3 regions of the Nocardioides sp. YIM B13467 genome follow, and region 2 is predicted to be linked to each of the others. Evidence: riboswitches for the same ligand, from Rfam matches in the RefSeq annotation. Region 2 holds a riboswitch; each other region holds the start of a gene.
The links. Region 2 has a riboswitch for cobalamin ahead of ACFX43_RS15430 (VWA domain-containing protein). Riboswitches for the same ligand answer to the same signal wherever they lie in the genome.

Region 1: linked by a shared signal. The riboswitch ahead of ACFX43_RS16925 (ABC transporter substrate-binding protein) and the one ahead of ACFX43_RS15430 (VWA domain-containing protein) in region 2 are both predicted to bind cobalamin.
Region 3: linked by a shared signal. The riboswitch ahead of ACFX43_RS24690 (prenyltransferase/squalene oxidase repeat-containing protein) and the one ahead of ACFX43_RS15430 (VWA domain-containing protein) in region 2 are both predicted to bind cobalamin.

What each region holds. Positions count from the first base shown of each region.
Region 1 covers NZ_JBHZPJ010000046.1:2,053,728-2,058,830, reverse strand. The annotation lists gene ACFX43_RS16935 (sugar ABC transporter ATP-binding protein) at 1-1,479, opposite strand, end outside; gene ACFX43_RS16930 (NAD(P)H-dependent oxidoreductase) at 1,658-2,356, shown strand; cobalamin riboswitch at 2,385-2,572, shown strand; gene ACFX43_RS16925 (ABC transporter substrate-binding protein) at 2,626-3,666, shown strand; gene ACFX43_RS16920 (FecCD family ABC transporter permease) at 3,666-4,679, shown strand; gene ACFX43_RS16915 (ABC transporter ATP-binding protein) at 4,759-5,103, shown strand, end outside.
Region 2 covers NZ_JBHZPJ010000046.1:1,730,972-1,736,074, forward strand. The annotation lists gene ACFX43_RS15430 (VWA domain-containing protein) at 1-1,510, opposite strand, end outside; cobalamin riboswitch at 1,534-1,677, opposite strand; gene cbiE (precorrin-6y C5,15-methyltransferase (decarboxylating) subunit CbiE) at 1,738-2,922, shown strand; gene bluB (5,6-dimethylbenzimidazole synthase) at 3,319-3,945, opposite strand; gene cobM (precorrin-4 C(11)-methyltransferase) at 3,945-4,697, opposite strand; gene cobJ (precorrin-3B C(17)-methyltransferase) at 4,694-5,103, opposite strand, start outside.
Region 3 covers NZ_JBHZPJ010000046.1:3,657,050-3,662,152, forward strand. The annotation lists gene gatB (Asp-tRNA(Asn)/Glu-tRNA(Gln) amidotransferase subunit GatB) at 1-1,374, shown strand, start outside; gene ACFX43_RS24680 (NYN domain-containing protein) at 1,506-2,264, shown strand; gene ACFX43_RS24685 (hypothetical protein) at 2,289-2,924, opposite strand; cobalamin riboswitch at 2,991-3,126, shown strand; gene ACFX43_RS24690 (prenyltransferase/squalene oxidase repeat-containing protein) at 3,192-4,265, shown strand; gene ACFX43_RS24695 (hypothetical protein) at 4,259-4,885, shown strand; gene ACFX43_RS24700 (CbiQ family ECF transporter T component) at 4,882-5,103, shown strand, end outside.

The DNA of each region.
Region 1 (5,103 bases), 320 kb from region 2:
CGCGCGCATGACGGCCTCGGGGGTCGCCTCCGCGCGGCTCAGCTCGGCCGTCTGGTGACCCTCGCTGAGGACGATCACGCGGTCGGCCATACCGAGCACCTCGGGGAGCTCGGAGGAGATCATCAAGATCCCGAGACCCTCCTGGGCGAGGGTCGAGAGCAGGCGGTGGACCTCGGACTTGGTGCCGACGTCGATGCCTCGGGTGGGCTCGTCGATGATCAGCACCTTGGGCCGCGTCGAGAGCCACTTGGCCAGGACGACCTTCTGCTGGTTGCCGCCCGAGAGCGTGCCGGCCAGGGTGTCGAGCGTCGCGGCCTTGACCTCGAGCCGGGCAGCCCAGTCGGCGGCCGAGCGGTTCTCGATGCCGGTGCTGATCAGCCCGGTGCGGGCGAGCCGGCCGCTCGTCGGGAGGGTGATGTTGCGCGAGATCGGCGCCTCCAGGACGAGACCGTGCTGGCGGCGGTCCTCGGGGACGAACGCCAGCCCCATCTCGATCGCTCGTCTCGGGTCACCCGGCGGGACCGGCCGGCCCTCGAGGGTGACCTCGCCGCTCTCGTAGGGGTCGACGCCGAAGATCGCCTGCGCGACCTCGCTGCGCCCGGCACCGACGAGGCCGGCCAGGCCGACGATCTCGCCCTCGCGGACGGTGAGACTGATGTCCTGGAACAGGCCGGTGCGGGTGAGGCCCTTGACCTCGAGCAGGGGCTTGCCGACGGTGGCCTCGAGCTTCGGGTAGAGGTCGGAGACCTCGCGACCGACGAGCCGCTGGACGATCTCGTCCTCGGTGACCGCCGAGATGGGGTCGGTGGAGATGTAGGCGCCGTCGCGCATCACCGTGATCGTGTCGCAGAGCGCGAACACCTCGTCGAAGCGGTGCGAGATGAAGACGACGGCGCAGCCCTGGTCGCGCAGCGTGCGCGCCACGCTCATCAGCCGCTCGACCTCGTTGCCCGACAGGGCGGCGGTCGGCTCGTCCATGATCAGGACCTTGGCGTCGAGCGAGAGCGCCTTGGCGATCTCGATCAGCTGCTGGTCGGCGATCGAGAGGCCCTCGGTCGGACGGTCGGGCTCGATCGGGACACCCAGCCTGGCGAAGAGCTCGACGACCTCGGTGCGCATCGCGGCGCGGTCGATCTTGCCCCAGCGGTTGGTCGGCTGGCGTCCCATGAAGATGTTCTCGGTGACGGAGAGGTCGGGGAAGAGGGTCGGCTCCTGGTAGATGACCGCGACCCCGGCCTGCTTGGCGTCGGCGGTGTTGCGGAAGTCGACCTGTTCCCCGGAGAGCAGGTAGTCGCCGGCGTCGCGGCGGTAGAGCCCGGCGACGATCTTGACCAGGGTCGACTTCCCGGCACCGTTCTCCCCCACGAGCGCGTGGATGGATCCGGCCTCGACCCGGAGGCTTCCGGACCGGAGGGCGCGTACGGGGCCGAACGACTTGGCCACGTCCCGCAGCTCCAGTGCGGCGGGTGTGTCCGGCATGGGCAGCTCCTCGAATTGAAAGGTTTCAAGCCTGGTTTACGCTAGTGATGGCAATCACATACGTCAACACTCTGAGGCCGCTAATTTGAGCGAGATCCGGACTTTGTCATCAGACCGCGTCGGCGCCCGCCCGCATCCGGGCGGGAATCCCGCCGCGTCAGACGGCGTTCAGGGCCCCATGCATGCACTCTGGGTATGGGCACATCCGCACGCGTCATCACTCAACGGACGGCTGCGCGAGGTCGGCGTGAACGCGCTCGGCGCGGCCGGCTGGAGCGTCGACGAGATCGACCTCTATCGAGAAGGTTTCAATCCACTTCTGGTGGAGCGGGGCGAGGCCGACGTACGCCGCCACCAGGACCGGCTGCGGGAGGCCGATCTGCTCGTCGTGCAGTTCCCGCTGTGGTGGTACTCGGTGCCGGCCATCCTCAAGGGCTGGATCGACCGGGTCTTCGAGTCGGGGTTCGCCTTCGACGTACCGGATCCGGAGACCGGCAAGCCGCTCAAGTACGGCAAGGGCGGCCTGGTCGGCAAGCGCGCGCTGACGATCGTCACCGCCGGTGACCGCGCCGCGACCCTCGGTCCGCGCGGGATCAGCGGCGACATCGAGGACGTCCTGTGGCCGTTGCTGCACGGCACGTTCTGGTACACCGGGATGGACCCGCTGCGCCCGCACCTGATCACCGATACAGACACCATCGACGCCCAGGTCATGGCGCGGATCGAGGCCGACCTGAGCGTACGCCTCGAGGGCGTGATGACGGAGCCGCGGATCGACTACCGGCCGATGGCCGAGGAGCACTACGACCACACGATCAGGCTCCACGACTCGGTCTCGCCCGGAGAGGACGGGCTGAGCGCCCATCGCGAGGGCTGAGGTCGTCCCCCACGCGGGCGGGGCCGCCTGCTACGGTCTTCTGGCCAGCCGCTCGGGACGTAGTCCCGGCACGGGAACCCGGTGAGAGCCCGGGACTGACGCGCAGCGGTGTGGGTGACGGACGGGACACTGTGCCACTGGGCCCTCGGGCCTGGGAAGGCGTCTCGCGCCGGTCGATCCCGAGTCCGAAGACCTGCTGGCCCTGCAGCAGACCGCTGCCGGTCAGGACGGGCGACGCGCACCAGCCCGCGACCCGCTCGAGGACCGACGTGCACCCCTCCCGCACCATCCGAACGTTCACCGCGAGCACCGTCCTGGTGCTCTGCTCCGCGCTGGCCGGCTGCGCCGCCGACCAGCCCTCCGGCACACAGCAGGCAGCCGCCGACACCGCAGGCTACCCGCTCACCCTGACCAACTGCGGGCGCGAGATCACCATCGAAGCACCGCCCGAGCGCGTCGTCTCGCTCAACCAGGGCTCCACCGAGATCCTGCTCTCGCTCGGTCTCGCCGACCGGATGGTCGGCACCGCGACCTGGACCGACCCGGTGCTCGACTCGCTGGCCGCGGACAACGAGCAGGTGCCCCGGCTGGCCGAGAACGCGCCCTCCTACGAGCGCGTCCTGGAGGCCGAGCCGGACTTCGTCACGGCCTCCTTCATCAGCACGCTGGGCGAGGGCGGGGTGACCACACCCGAGGACCTGGAGAAGCTCGGCGTCGGCTCCTACCTCTCCCCCGCCGAGTGCCTCAAGGACAACGAGGGCGATGACGACGGCACCCGCCACGACCCCCTCGAGATCGACACGATCTTCCAGGAGATCACCGACCTGGCGCGGATCTTCGGCGTCCCCGAGCAGGGAGAGGAGCTCGTGGCCGACCTGTCGAAGAGGCTGGCGACCGCCCGGACCGAGGCACCGACCGGTGAGGTGAGCGCGATGTACTGGTTCGCCAACTCCGAGTCGCCCTATCTGGCCGGCTGCTGCGGCGGCCCGGGGATCATCGGCCGCACCCTCGGCATCGAGAACGTCTTCGACGACACCACCGACGAGTGGCCGCAGATCAACTGGGAGACCGTCGCCGAGCGCAACCCCGATGTCATCGTCCTCGGTGACCTGACCCGCAAGAGCCAGACCGCCGAGACCGCGCGCGCCAAGATCGACTACCTGAAGAGCAACCCGGTCACCGCCCGGATGGAGGCGGTCCAGAAGGATCGCTTCGTGACGCTGTCCGGTGCCGAGCTCAACCCCTCGATCCGCACCGTCTACGCGGTCGAGAACGTCGCGGACCAGCTGGCCGACCTCGACCTCCGCTGATGTCCGTACGCCTCCCCCGCGCCGGCGTCCTGCTGGTGGCGCCGCTGGTGGTGCTGGCCTCGGTCGCCGGCGCCATCACCGTGGGGCCTTCCGACCTGAGCGTCGCCGACGTCTACGGCGTCGTCGCCGACCGGACCGGGCTCGGGCTCTCCGACCTCACCCTGCTCCAGCAGAGCATCGTGTGGGACCTGCGGCTGCCGCGTACGTTGCTGGCGGGGATCTGCGGGGCCGGACTGGCGATCTGCGGCGTGATCCTGCAGTCGCTGCTGCGCAACCCGCTCGCCGACCCGTTCGTGCTCGGCATCTCCTCGGGAGCCTCCACCGGGGCGGTCGCGGTCGTCGTGCTCGGCGTCGGGTCGGGCGCGATCGGTCTCTCCACCGGGGCGTTCGCGGGTGCGCTCGTCTCGTTCGCACTCGTGCTGCTGCTGGCCTCGCTCGCCGGCGGCACCACCGACCGGCTCGTACTGGCCGGCATCGCCGCGACCCAGCTCTTCTCGGCACTCACGTCCTTCATCGTGTTCACCTCGGCCGACGCCGAGCAGACACGTGGGGTGCTCTTCTGGCTGCTCGGGTCGCTCTCCTCGGCGAGCTGGACCGACGTACTCGTCTGTGGGGTGATCGTGCTCGGCGGGCTGCTCTGCTGCATCGCGGGCGCCGGGTGGCTGGACGCGTTCGCGTTCGGCAACGACGCGGCCGCCTCGCTCGGCATCGACGTCACGCGCATCCGGGCCGTGCTCCTCGTGCTCACGGCGCTGATGACGGCCGTCATCGTCTCCACGTCCGGGGCGATCGGCTTCGTCGGGCTGGTCCTGCCCCACCTAGCCCGTGCGCTGGTCGGGGTCGGGCACCGCCTGCTGCTCCCGACCACCGCGCTGCTCGGCGCGATCTTCCTGATCTGGGTCGACACCGCCGCCCGGACCGTGATCGATCCCGAGGAGCTTCCGGTCGGAGTGGCGACCGCGCTGATCGGGGTGCCGGCCTTCGCGCTGGTGCTGCTGAGGGCCCGCCGATGAGCGAGCCTCAGCGAGCGACCCGTCAGCCCTTCATCGGGCCGCGTCCGTATTCTGGCGCCTGCGCTACGGAGGCGGCCCGATGACCGCGCTCGAGGCCGGCCGGGTCCACTGGGCTCCCCGTGGCCGGCTCGTCATCGACGAGGTGTCCCTGCAGGTCGAGGACGGCACCACCGTCGGGCTGCTGGGTCCCAACGGTTCCGGGAAGTCCTCGCTGATCCGGATCCTGGCCGGTCTCCGGCCGCCGGACTCCGGCGACGTACTGCTCGGCGGCAGCCCGCTCGCCGGCATGTCCCGGCGCCGGCTGGCGCGCCGACTCGCGGTCGTCGAGCAGGAGCCGGCGACCAGCCAGGACCTCCGCGTACGCGACGTCGTCGCGCTCGGTCGGATCCCGCACCGCCCGGCCTGGGCCCCCGACAGCGCCCAC
Region 2 (5,103 bases):
CGCAGAAGAGCACCAGGTTGGCCTCGCGGCCCTCACGGACCGCGGTGCGGAGGTCCTCGATCCTCAGCTCGACCTTCGCCGAGGTGCGGTCCCGGGAGCTCTGCTTGCCGGCGGCGGCCTTGAGCGTCTCGACGAGGTGGAGCGAGCCACGGGTGCTGACGCTCGCGCCGATCCGGCGGCCGCTGCTGCCGATCGCCTTGCTCCGGCCGCCGGTGCGGCCCGTGCCCAGGCCGGTCACGGTCAGGAGGCGGGGGCGGTACGCGGCCCCTGCGGCGGTGGTCGAGGTGTTCCCCGCGGACGGGCTGGGCGGGGCCTCGTTCGTTGTGGAGGTCTCCTCCTGGGACGTCTCGACGGGCTCGGTCTCCGAGGAGTCGCCGTGGGAGCTCTCGGCCGGCCCGGCCTCCGGATCGGACTCGAGTCCGTCCTTCGGTCCGTCCTGCGGGTCGTCGTGCTCCGGCCCGCCCTCCGGCGGCTCGGGCGGCAGCTCCTCGTCGCCGAGGATGCGGTCGAGCAGGTCCTCGTCGAGCCCGGGAGCGTCGAAGGGGTTGCGACGGCGGCGGTGCGGGAGAGCCAGCAGGGCGGCGCGGCGGATGTCCTCGCGGGTGACCTCGGAGCGCCCGGCCCAGGCCGCGTGCGCGACCGCGGTGCGGGCGGTGACGATGTCGGCGCGCAGCCCGTCGACCTCGAACGCCGCGCAGACCTCGGCGATCTTGAGCAGCCCGGGCGCGGTGAGCCGGACCTTCCCGACGAGGGCGCGCGCGGTGGAGACCCGTGCGGTCACGTCGCGCTCGGCGGCCACGTAGCGCTCGACGAACGCGGGAGCGTCCAGGTCGAAGGCCATCCGGCGGCGTACGACCTCGGCGCGCAGCGCCGGATCCCGGGGGGCGGCGACCTCGACGGTGAGCCCGAAGCGGTCCAGCAGCTGCGGGCGCAGCTCGCCCTCCTCGGGGTTCATGGTCCCGATCAGCACGAACCGGGCGGCGTGCTCGACCGAGACGCCGTCGCGCTCGACGCTGACCCGCCCCATCGCCGCCGCGTCCAGCAGCAGGTCGACGAGGTGGTCGTGGAGCAGGTTGACCTCGTCGACGTAGAGCAGGCCGCGGTGTGCCCGGGCGAGCAGTCCCGGCTCGAACTCGACCGCACCGCGCGACAGCGCGCTCTCCAGGTGGAGCGAGCCGACGACCCGGTCCTCGGTGGCACCGACCGGGAGCTCGACCAGCCGCACCGGCCGGCTCTCCACAACGGCGGCGGACCCGAAGGGACCGTCAGGCGACTCCGCGGACGGGTCGTCCGGGTCGATCGAGAACCGATCCCCGGCGTAGACCGAGATCGAGGGCAGCACGGCCGCCAGGCCGCGTACGGCTGTCGACTTCGCGGTCCCCTTCTCGCCACGGACCAGCACCCCGCCGATCTCCGGGGAGATGGTGGTGAGCACGAGCGCGAGGCCCATGTCGTCGAGGTCGTCCGCCTGGCAGCCGAGGACGGCAGAAAATGGGTAGTGCACCGGCATGAGAGGCTCCCGCTCCCTATCGCGTTGAATGGATGGACGCGGGGCCGGTCTTCGGACTTGCCGAGTCCCCCGTGTTGGGGCTCGGTTCACCGCAGCGGGCCTGTGCCGGAATCTCACCGGCTTCCCAGATTCTCCCGTCCCACCGTCCTCACCAGCTCTCATGTCGAGCCGATGGCTGGGCAGTCGGGGCACCTCGCGCCTGTGCGGTCACTGTAGCGTCTGGCCTCATGATCGTCGTGGTGGGCATCGGTGCCGGGGGTTGGGACGAGATTCCCGTACGTCACCAGCAGCTGATCCGGGAGTCCCCGGTCCTCCTCGGCGGCAAGCGCCATCTCGACCTCGTCCCCGATGTCCCCGGCCAGCGGCGCGAGCCCTGGCCGTCGCCGCTGCGCGAGGGCCTGCCCGCACTCCTGGACTCCGTCGGCGACGCCGTGGCGCTGGCCTCGGGTGACCCACTGGTCTCCGGCATCGGGACCACCCTGATCTCGCTTCTCGGCCGGGAGAACGTACGCATCGAGCCAGCCGTCTCCTCCGTCGCTCTCGCCCGCGCCCGGATGGGCTGGGCGGCCGAGACGTGCGTGGTCGTCAGCCTCGTCGGCCGCGATGTCTCGCTGGTCGCCCGCGAGCTCGCTCCCGGCCGCCGGATCCTCGCGCTCTCCTCGGACGGATCCACTCCTGGGCACGTTGCGAAACTGCTGGTCACCGCCGGCTTCGGTGACTCAACCATGACCGTCCTGGGTGACCTGGAAGCGGAGTCGGAGAGCAGGCGCTCCGCGACGGCCTCGACCTGGTCCGGCGAGTCGCCGCGGCTCAACATCGTGGCGATCGAGTGCGTCGGCACATCCCTCCTCGGCTGGACCGCCGGCCTTCCCGACGACGTCTTCGAGAACGACGGCCAGCTGACGAAGCGCGATCTGCGCGCCTCTGCTCTGGCGCGCCTGGCCCCCACGCCCGGGGCGCACCTGTGGGACGTCGGCGCCGGTGCCGGCTCGGTCGGGATCGAGTGGATGCGGGCGCATCCCTCGTGCACCACGACCGCGGTCGAGGCCTCTCCCGAGCGGGCGGCCCGGATCGCCCGCAACGCGGCCCGCCTCGGCGTACCCGGCCTCACCGTCGTCCAGGGCCGCGCCCCCGACGCGTTGCGTGATCTCCCGACGCCCGACGCGATCTTCATCGGCGGCGGCGCGACCCGCCCCGGCGTGCTCGATGCCTGCCTAGCCGCCCTCCGCCCCGGTGGCCGGCTCGTGGTCCACGGCGTCACCCTGGAGACCGAGCAGCTGCTGGCTACGGCCTACCAGCAGCATGGCGGTGAGCTCACCCGCATCGCTGTCGAGACCTCCGCCCCCATCGGCACCTTCACCGGCTGGACTCCCGCACGGACGGTGACGCAGTGGTCCGTGTCGATCCGATAGTCGGCGCTCGGTGGCGGCACTTCGCGTGAAAGAAAGACTTCTTCCACGCGCCAACCCAGACGCCCTCTGAGGCGAACGAAAATTCGTTCGCCTCCCCGTGAGGCCCCTACCTGCGCGAGTCCTGGGCGAGTTCCGGACGAACGAAAATTCGTTCGCCGCCCGGCCCCGCTCACCGGCAGCGACAGAACGACCCAGATCCCATTCCCGTGCCCAACCCAAGCCTCCGCGCCAAACCCCTGCCGCCGGCCCGATAGCCAGCCAAAAATTCTCAGCGACGGCCGGTGTCAAGGATCGCCGAAGCCGGCGGCCGAAGGCCGTCCTTTACTCCGGGCGGCGTTGAGAACACCCTCCAAGAAAGGGTCGGCGGCAAACACCAGCCACCAAAACACGGCACCGTCAGCGCCCCGAGAAATACCTCTCCTCATGAACCACCGAGGACAGCTCCGACCGATGCCTCCACCCGAACCGCTCCAGATCCGGCACCTCAGGCACCCCCTCGACAGCACCGACGCAGAGCCAGGCCACTGGACGTACGTGCGACGGAAGCCCGACCAGCGACCGCAGGAACTCCTCGCGGTAGAAGCTGACCCAGCCGACACCGAGACCCTCGGCGGTGGCGGCGAGCCAGAGGTTCTGGATCGCGAGGACGGTCGAGTAGAGCCCGGCATCGGCGATGGCGTGCCGTCCGAGGACCTGTGACCCGCCGCGGGTCGGGTCGTAGCCGACGACCACCCCGAGCCCGGACTCGCAGATGCCCTCGATCTTGATCCGGGAGAACGTCGCGGCCCGCTCCCCGGAGAGCGAGGATGCGAACACGTCCCGCTCGGTGGCAACGTGCTCATGGAAGGCCGACAGCGTCTCCGGCGAGCGCACCAGCACGAAGTCCCATGGCTGCGTCATCCCGACGCTCGGGGCGGCGTGGGCGGCCGATAGGACCCGCTCGAGCACGGCAGGATCGACCGGCTCACCGGTGAACTCCGCTCGCGTGTCCCGGCGGCGGTTGATCGCGTCGTAGAGCTCCATCAGGCACGCTCCCTGGCGACGTCGTAGAGGAACGACTCGCCCCCGTCCCGGGCCAGCGCGGGCCCGGCGAGGATGACGGCTGCCTGCCTCAGATCCGCCTCCTCGACCGCGTCGGCGATCGTCGCGACCGTCCCGCGAAGCACCAGCTCCTCGGGCTGGCTGGCGCGGTAGACGACCACCACCGGGCACTCCGGGCTGTAGTAGGGCAACAGCTCGGCCATCAGCTCGCGGGTGCGGCGGATCGCCAGGTGGAGCACGAGCGTGGCACCGGTCGCGGCGTACGCGGCCAGTGACTCCCCCTCCGGCATCGCCGTCGACCGGGCCTGCGTCCGGGTGAGGACGACCGACTGCGCCACCAGCGGCACGGTCAGCTCCCGGCCCACGAGCGCGGCTGCCGCGGCATAGGCGGGCACGCCCGGCGTGACGTCCCAGGGCACCTCGGCGGCATCGAGCCGCCGGGTCTGCTCGGCGATCGCCGAGTAGACCGACGGGTCGCCGGAGACCAGGCGTACGACCTGCTTGCCGTCCCGGTGCGCGGCGACGATCTCGCCGACGATCTGGTCCAGATCGAGCTTCTGGGTGTCGACCAGCCCGGCCGCGAGGCTGCAGTGCGCCAGCACCTCGGGGTCCAAGTAGGTGCCGGGGTAGAGCACCACGTCGGCGGCCTCGAGCAGCCTCGTCGCGCGTACGGTCAGCAGGTCGGCCGCGCCGGGGCCGGCGCCGACGAAATGAACGGTCCCCCGGGCACTCATTGCACGTACCTCGGCGTCCAGACCTGCCCGGCCGCGGTCGCCCGGGTCGAGCTCGCCCCCACGATGACCAGGCATTTCATGTCGATGGTCGCTGGATCGAGGTCACCGAGGGTGGTCACGGTCAGCGACTCCTCGGCCCGGCCGACGTCGCGTCCGACGACGACCACGGTGTCCGGCTTGCGCTGCTCCAGGAGTACGTCGCGAGCCCGGCCGATCTGCTCGGTGCGCGAGCGCGAGGCCGGGTTGTAGATGGCCAGCACGAGATCGGCGGCCGCGACGGCGCGCAGCCGGTCCTCGACGACGGACCACGGCTTGAGCCGGTCGGAGAGGGACATCACCGCGAAGTCGGCCCCGACCGGGGCGCCCGCCCGCGCGGCCACCGCCTGGACGGCGCTGACCCCGGGCA
Region 3 (5,103 bases), 1.9 Mb from region 2:
TTCGGCGGCGAGCCGAACTCCCAGGTCTGCCCGACCTGCCTCGGCCTGCCCGGCTCGATGCCGGTCGTGAACGCCAAGGCGGTGGAGAGCGCGATCCGGATCGGCCTCGCGCTCAACGGCTCGATCGCGGAGTGGTGCCGGTTCGCCCGGAAGAACTACTTCTACCCGGACATGCCGAAGAACTTCCAGACCTCGCAGTACGACGAGCCGATCGTCTACGACGGCTACCTCGACGTCGAGGTCGAGGGGGAGACCTTCCGGGTCGAGATCGAGCGTGCCCACATGGAGGAGGACACCGGCAAGACCACCCACATCGGTGGCGCGACCGGCCGCATCCACGGCGCCGACTACTCGCTGGTCGACTACAACCGTGCGGGCATCCCGCTGATCGAGATCGTCACCCGACCGATCCTCGGCACCGGTGCCAAGGCGCCGCTGGTGGCGAAGGCCTACGTCGCCGCGCTGCGCGAGATCCTGCTGGGTCTGGGTGTCTCCGACGTACGCATGGACCAGGGCTCGATGCGCTGCGACGTCAACCTGTCGCTGTCCCCGAAGGGGTCCGGGACGTTGGGGACGCGGACCGAGACGAAGAACGTCAACTCGCTGCGCTCGGTCGAGCGGGCCGTACGTTTCGAGATGTCGCGCCACGCCGGCATCCTCGACGCGGGGGAGGCGATCTTCCAGGAGACCCGCCACTTCCACGAGGACACCGGCACCACCTCGGCCGGCCGGGCGAAGTCGGACGCCGACGACTACCGCTACTTCCCCGAGCCCGACCTCGTCCCGGTCGCGCCGTCGCGAGAGTGGGTCGAGGAGCTGCGCGCGAGCCTGCCGGAGCGCACTGCCGACAAGCGGGCCCGCCTGCAGGTCGAGTGGGGCTACTCCGACCTGGAGATGCGCGACGTCTGGGCCGCCGGCGCTCTGTCGCTGATCGAGGCGACGGTCGCCGAAGGAGCCTCCGCACAGGCCGCCCGCAAGTGGTGGATGGCCGAGCTCTCCCGCAGCGCCAACGACCGTGGCGTCGAGCTCGCCGAGCTCGGGGTCACCCCGGTGCAGGTCGCCGAGGTGCAGAAGCTGGTCGACGCCAAGACGCTGACCGACAAGCTGGCCCGCCAGGTCTTCGAGGGTCTTCTGGCAGGTGAGGGCACGGTCTCGGAGATCATCGACGCCCGCGGGCTCGCCGTGGTCTCCGACGACGGCGCCCTCGGTGCCGCCGTCGACGACGCCATCGCCGCCCAGCCCGCGGTCGCCGAGAAGATCCGCGGCGGCAACCAGGCCGCGGCCGGTGCGCTCATCGGCGCGGTGATGAAGGCGACCGGCGGCAAGGCCGACGCCAAGCGGGTCCGCGAGCTGATCCTGGAGAAGCTCGCCTAAGACTCACGCCGAGTCGGCTCGTCCTGACATCAGAATCCGCCGAGTCGGCGCGTCATGACGCGCCGACTCGGCGGTGGTTTTGGTCAGGATGAGCCGACTCGGCGGTGGGTGGCACTGGCAGACTGTCCGGCGTGACCGAGCCCTTCCGCATTGCCCTGCTCATCGACGCGGACAATGCTCCCGCGTCCAAGATCGACGCCATCCTGAACGACCTGGCCGAGTACGGCGAGGTGACGATCCGCCGGGCCTACGGAAACTGGACCAAGTCCGAGCTCAAGGGGTGGATCGGGGAGCTGCACGACGCCGCCATCCGGCCGATGCAGCAGTTCGACCTGACCGCCCACAAGAACGCCTCCGACATGGCGCTCGCCATCGACGCGGTCGAGCTGCTGCACGCGGCGGTGCCGGACGCGTTCGCGCTGGTCTCCTCCGACTCCGACTTCACGCCGCTGGTGCACTACCTACGGGAGAAGGGTCGCGCGGTCTACGGCTACGGCCGGGAGAAGACGCCGGCGCCGTTCAAGAGCGCCTGTACCCGGTTCACCGTCGTGGAGAAGCTCGGTGACACCGAGGAGGAGACCGAGGCCGACACCGAGCCCGGGACGCCGCGCACCCGCAAGCCGTCGTCGTCGGCGACCAACGGGCAGCTGCTGAAGCGCAACGCCCGGCTGATCCAGCTGCTGCGCAACTCCATCGCGGCGGCCGCAGACGACGACGGCTGGGCCCTGGTCGGCACCGTGGTCTCCCGTATCCGCAACCAGTCCTCCGAGGACCCGCGCAACTATGGCTACGCCACCTGGACCAAGCTCATCAAGGCGATCGACCTCTTCGAGCTCAAGGACGAGGGCACCTCGGCGATCGCGGTCAGCGACAAACGCACCAAGAAGTGACGTACGCCCGTCCGGGCCACATGGCTAGCGGGTCTGCGCGGAGGCCGGGCGGGCACATCTGATGCCCTTGGGCACCGACCCGTGGAGGTGCTTCAGCGCGGCCTTGAAGTCGCGGCAGCGCTCGGTGTCCTCCTTCTTGTTGTAGGGATAGCCGATCGCCGCGTTGACCCCGCCCATGTCGAGGGCGTCGGCTAGCGGGTTGATGTCGCGGGCGACGGTCCAGTACCACCGCGAGATCGGCGCGCTGTAGTCCAGCGACCGGGCGAGCTCGGGGCGGCGGCGAAGGTCGATGTCGAAGTAGGCGCCGGCGTCGGTGTAGTTGGCCTCGCCGGTCAGCTGGATGTAGCCGCGGCCGGTGAACTTCCGCTTGTCGCGGCCCTTGGCGTCGTGGTGGAAGGAGCTCTCGTTGGCGAGCGTGGTCAGATACGCCGCCTGCCGGTAGGCGGTGGTGATCCTGGCATCGGCCATGGCGCGGTTGAGGCTCGGCAGCCCGGTCTCGACGGTGCTCCGGTCACCGACCTTCTCGCCGAACATGGCGACCAGATCGGCGTACGTGACCGATGTCCGTGCCTCCTCCGCGCCGGCTGTCGTGGTCGGGCAGAGGGCAAGAAGGGTGGCCGAGATCGAGGTTGCGACAAGGCCGAGAATCCTGTGGCGCATGGGGACAGAGTGACTGCTCGGCGGCGATCCCGCAAGCAGGGCTCGCCCGGCATAGGATTGCCCCGAATTAGCAGAGCCTCAATCAACACACGCCGTGGTGGGGGAAGCCGGTCGAATCCCGGCGCTGACCCGCAACCGTAGGCCCAGGCACCAAGAGTGTCCTGGGCGAGCCGGAGCACCTGCCGACGGACGCGTACTGACCTGACGCTGTCGTGGAAAGCAGCGGGTCGGCCCTGGGCCTTCCCGACGAACAGCGCGGAAGGAACCATGAAGAAGACCGTCCTCGGTGGCATCGCCGCCGCCCTCGCCCTCACCTCGCTCGCCGGCTGTGGCGAGAAAGCCGTCGAGGAGGGGGAGAAGCCCACCTACGACGCCAAGGTGTCCACCTCGGTGGCCGACTGGCTCGTGGCCCAGGCGCCGGAGGGCGTGGCCCGCAACGCGCAGTACGGCACCGACGACTTCGGGCTCAGCGCCGACATCGGGATCGCGCTGGCAGAGGTCGGTGGCTACGACGAGGAGATCTCCACGATCGCCGCGGCCGTGATGGAGAACAAGAAGGCCTACACCTCGCCCGGGTTCGGCACCGTCACCTCGGCCGGGGCCACCGCGAAGGCGCTCGTTCTCCAGCAGAACGTCGACGCCTCCGACCCCGGCCTGCTGAAGCAGCTCGAGGGCACGGTCGCCGCGAGCGGCCGGATCGCCGACGAGCTCGACCCCAAGGACAAGAAGGCGGCCGACTACTCCAACACCATCGGACAGTCGTACGCCGTGTGGGCGCTGAACAACGCCGAGAGCAAGGAGGCCGCGGCCGCGACGGAGTTCCTGGCCGGGCAGCAGTGCGAGGAGGGGTGGTTCCGGGTCACCTTCACGGCCGACCCCGCCGCCGCTGACCAGACCTGCGACGCCGACCCGAAGGCCGCCCCGGACGCCGACGCCACCGCGTTCGCGCTGATCGCGCTCTCCTCGGTGGCCTCCCCGGAGGCGGAGAAGGCCGTCGCGGCCGGCGTGGAGTGGCTGAAGGAGACCCAGGCGGAGGACGGGTCGTTCAAGGCCGCGACCGGCAACATCGCCAACTCCAACACCACCGGCCTGGCCGGGTGGGCGTTCGGTCGCGCCGGTGAGACCGACGCCGCGGAGAAGGCGGCGAGCTGGGTCGCCGACCACGTCGTGACCTGTGGCGAGGACGCCGGCGCGGTGGCCTATGACGACGCCGCGCTGACCGAGGGCAACACCAAGGGCCTGACCAAGGAGTCCGAGGGGATGTACCGCCTCGCCGCCGCTCAGGCGCTGCCGTCGCTGGTCTTCCTGCCCAAGGATGCGACCGCGAAGAGCTCGTGCTGATCCTGCGGTCCTCGTTGGTGGCCCTGGCGATCCTCGCCGGGGCCACCGCACCTGTCTTCACCCCTGTCTCCGCCTCGTCTGCGGCATCGTCCGCCGAGGCGTGTGACGGCGTCACCGTCGTCGTCGAGCCCAACGCGTTGGGTGGCGGTCCCGAGGTCACCTGTGTCCAGCCCGAGGAGGGTGACACCGGCGCCGATCTCTTCGAGAAGGCGGGGCATCCGCTCACCTATGTGACCTCGATGCCCAGCGTCGTATGTCGCGTCGATGAGCGGCCGAAAGCTGCCGGTTGCGCTCAGATGCCGCCTGCCGACGCGTACTGGTCGCTGTGGATCACCGACGATTCGGGGGCCTGGAGCTATGCCTCCAGAAATGTTACCGAAATCAGCGTGACCTCCGGGCAGGGTGTTGCGTTCACGTGGATAGACGACGATGTCGTTACCGCTCCGGCGACGGAGCTTGGGGATGCTGTGGGGGCGCCCTCAAGCCCGTCGCCGGAGTTATTTCCGGAGGAGCCGACGGATTCGGCATCCGAGACCCAACATCTGCCTGTTTGGGTCGCGCCGGCAGGGATCGTTGTGCTCTTCACCGCCGCCGGTGCCGTGTGGTGGCGTCGGCGATGAGCACCATCTTCCGTACGGCCGCGGTCGCGCACCTGCCCCGTGATCTGCACCCCGTCGCCTGGTGGGTGTGGGCGATCGGCATGGCTGCGTACGCCTCCTTCACCACCAATCCGTTGCTGCTCCTGCTCGTGGTGGGGGTGGTGTCGGTCGTGGTCGCCGCGCGCCGAGGCGACCAACCGTGGGCGAAGGCGTTCCGGCTCTACGTCGGCCTCGCGGTG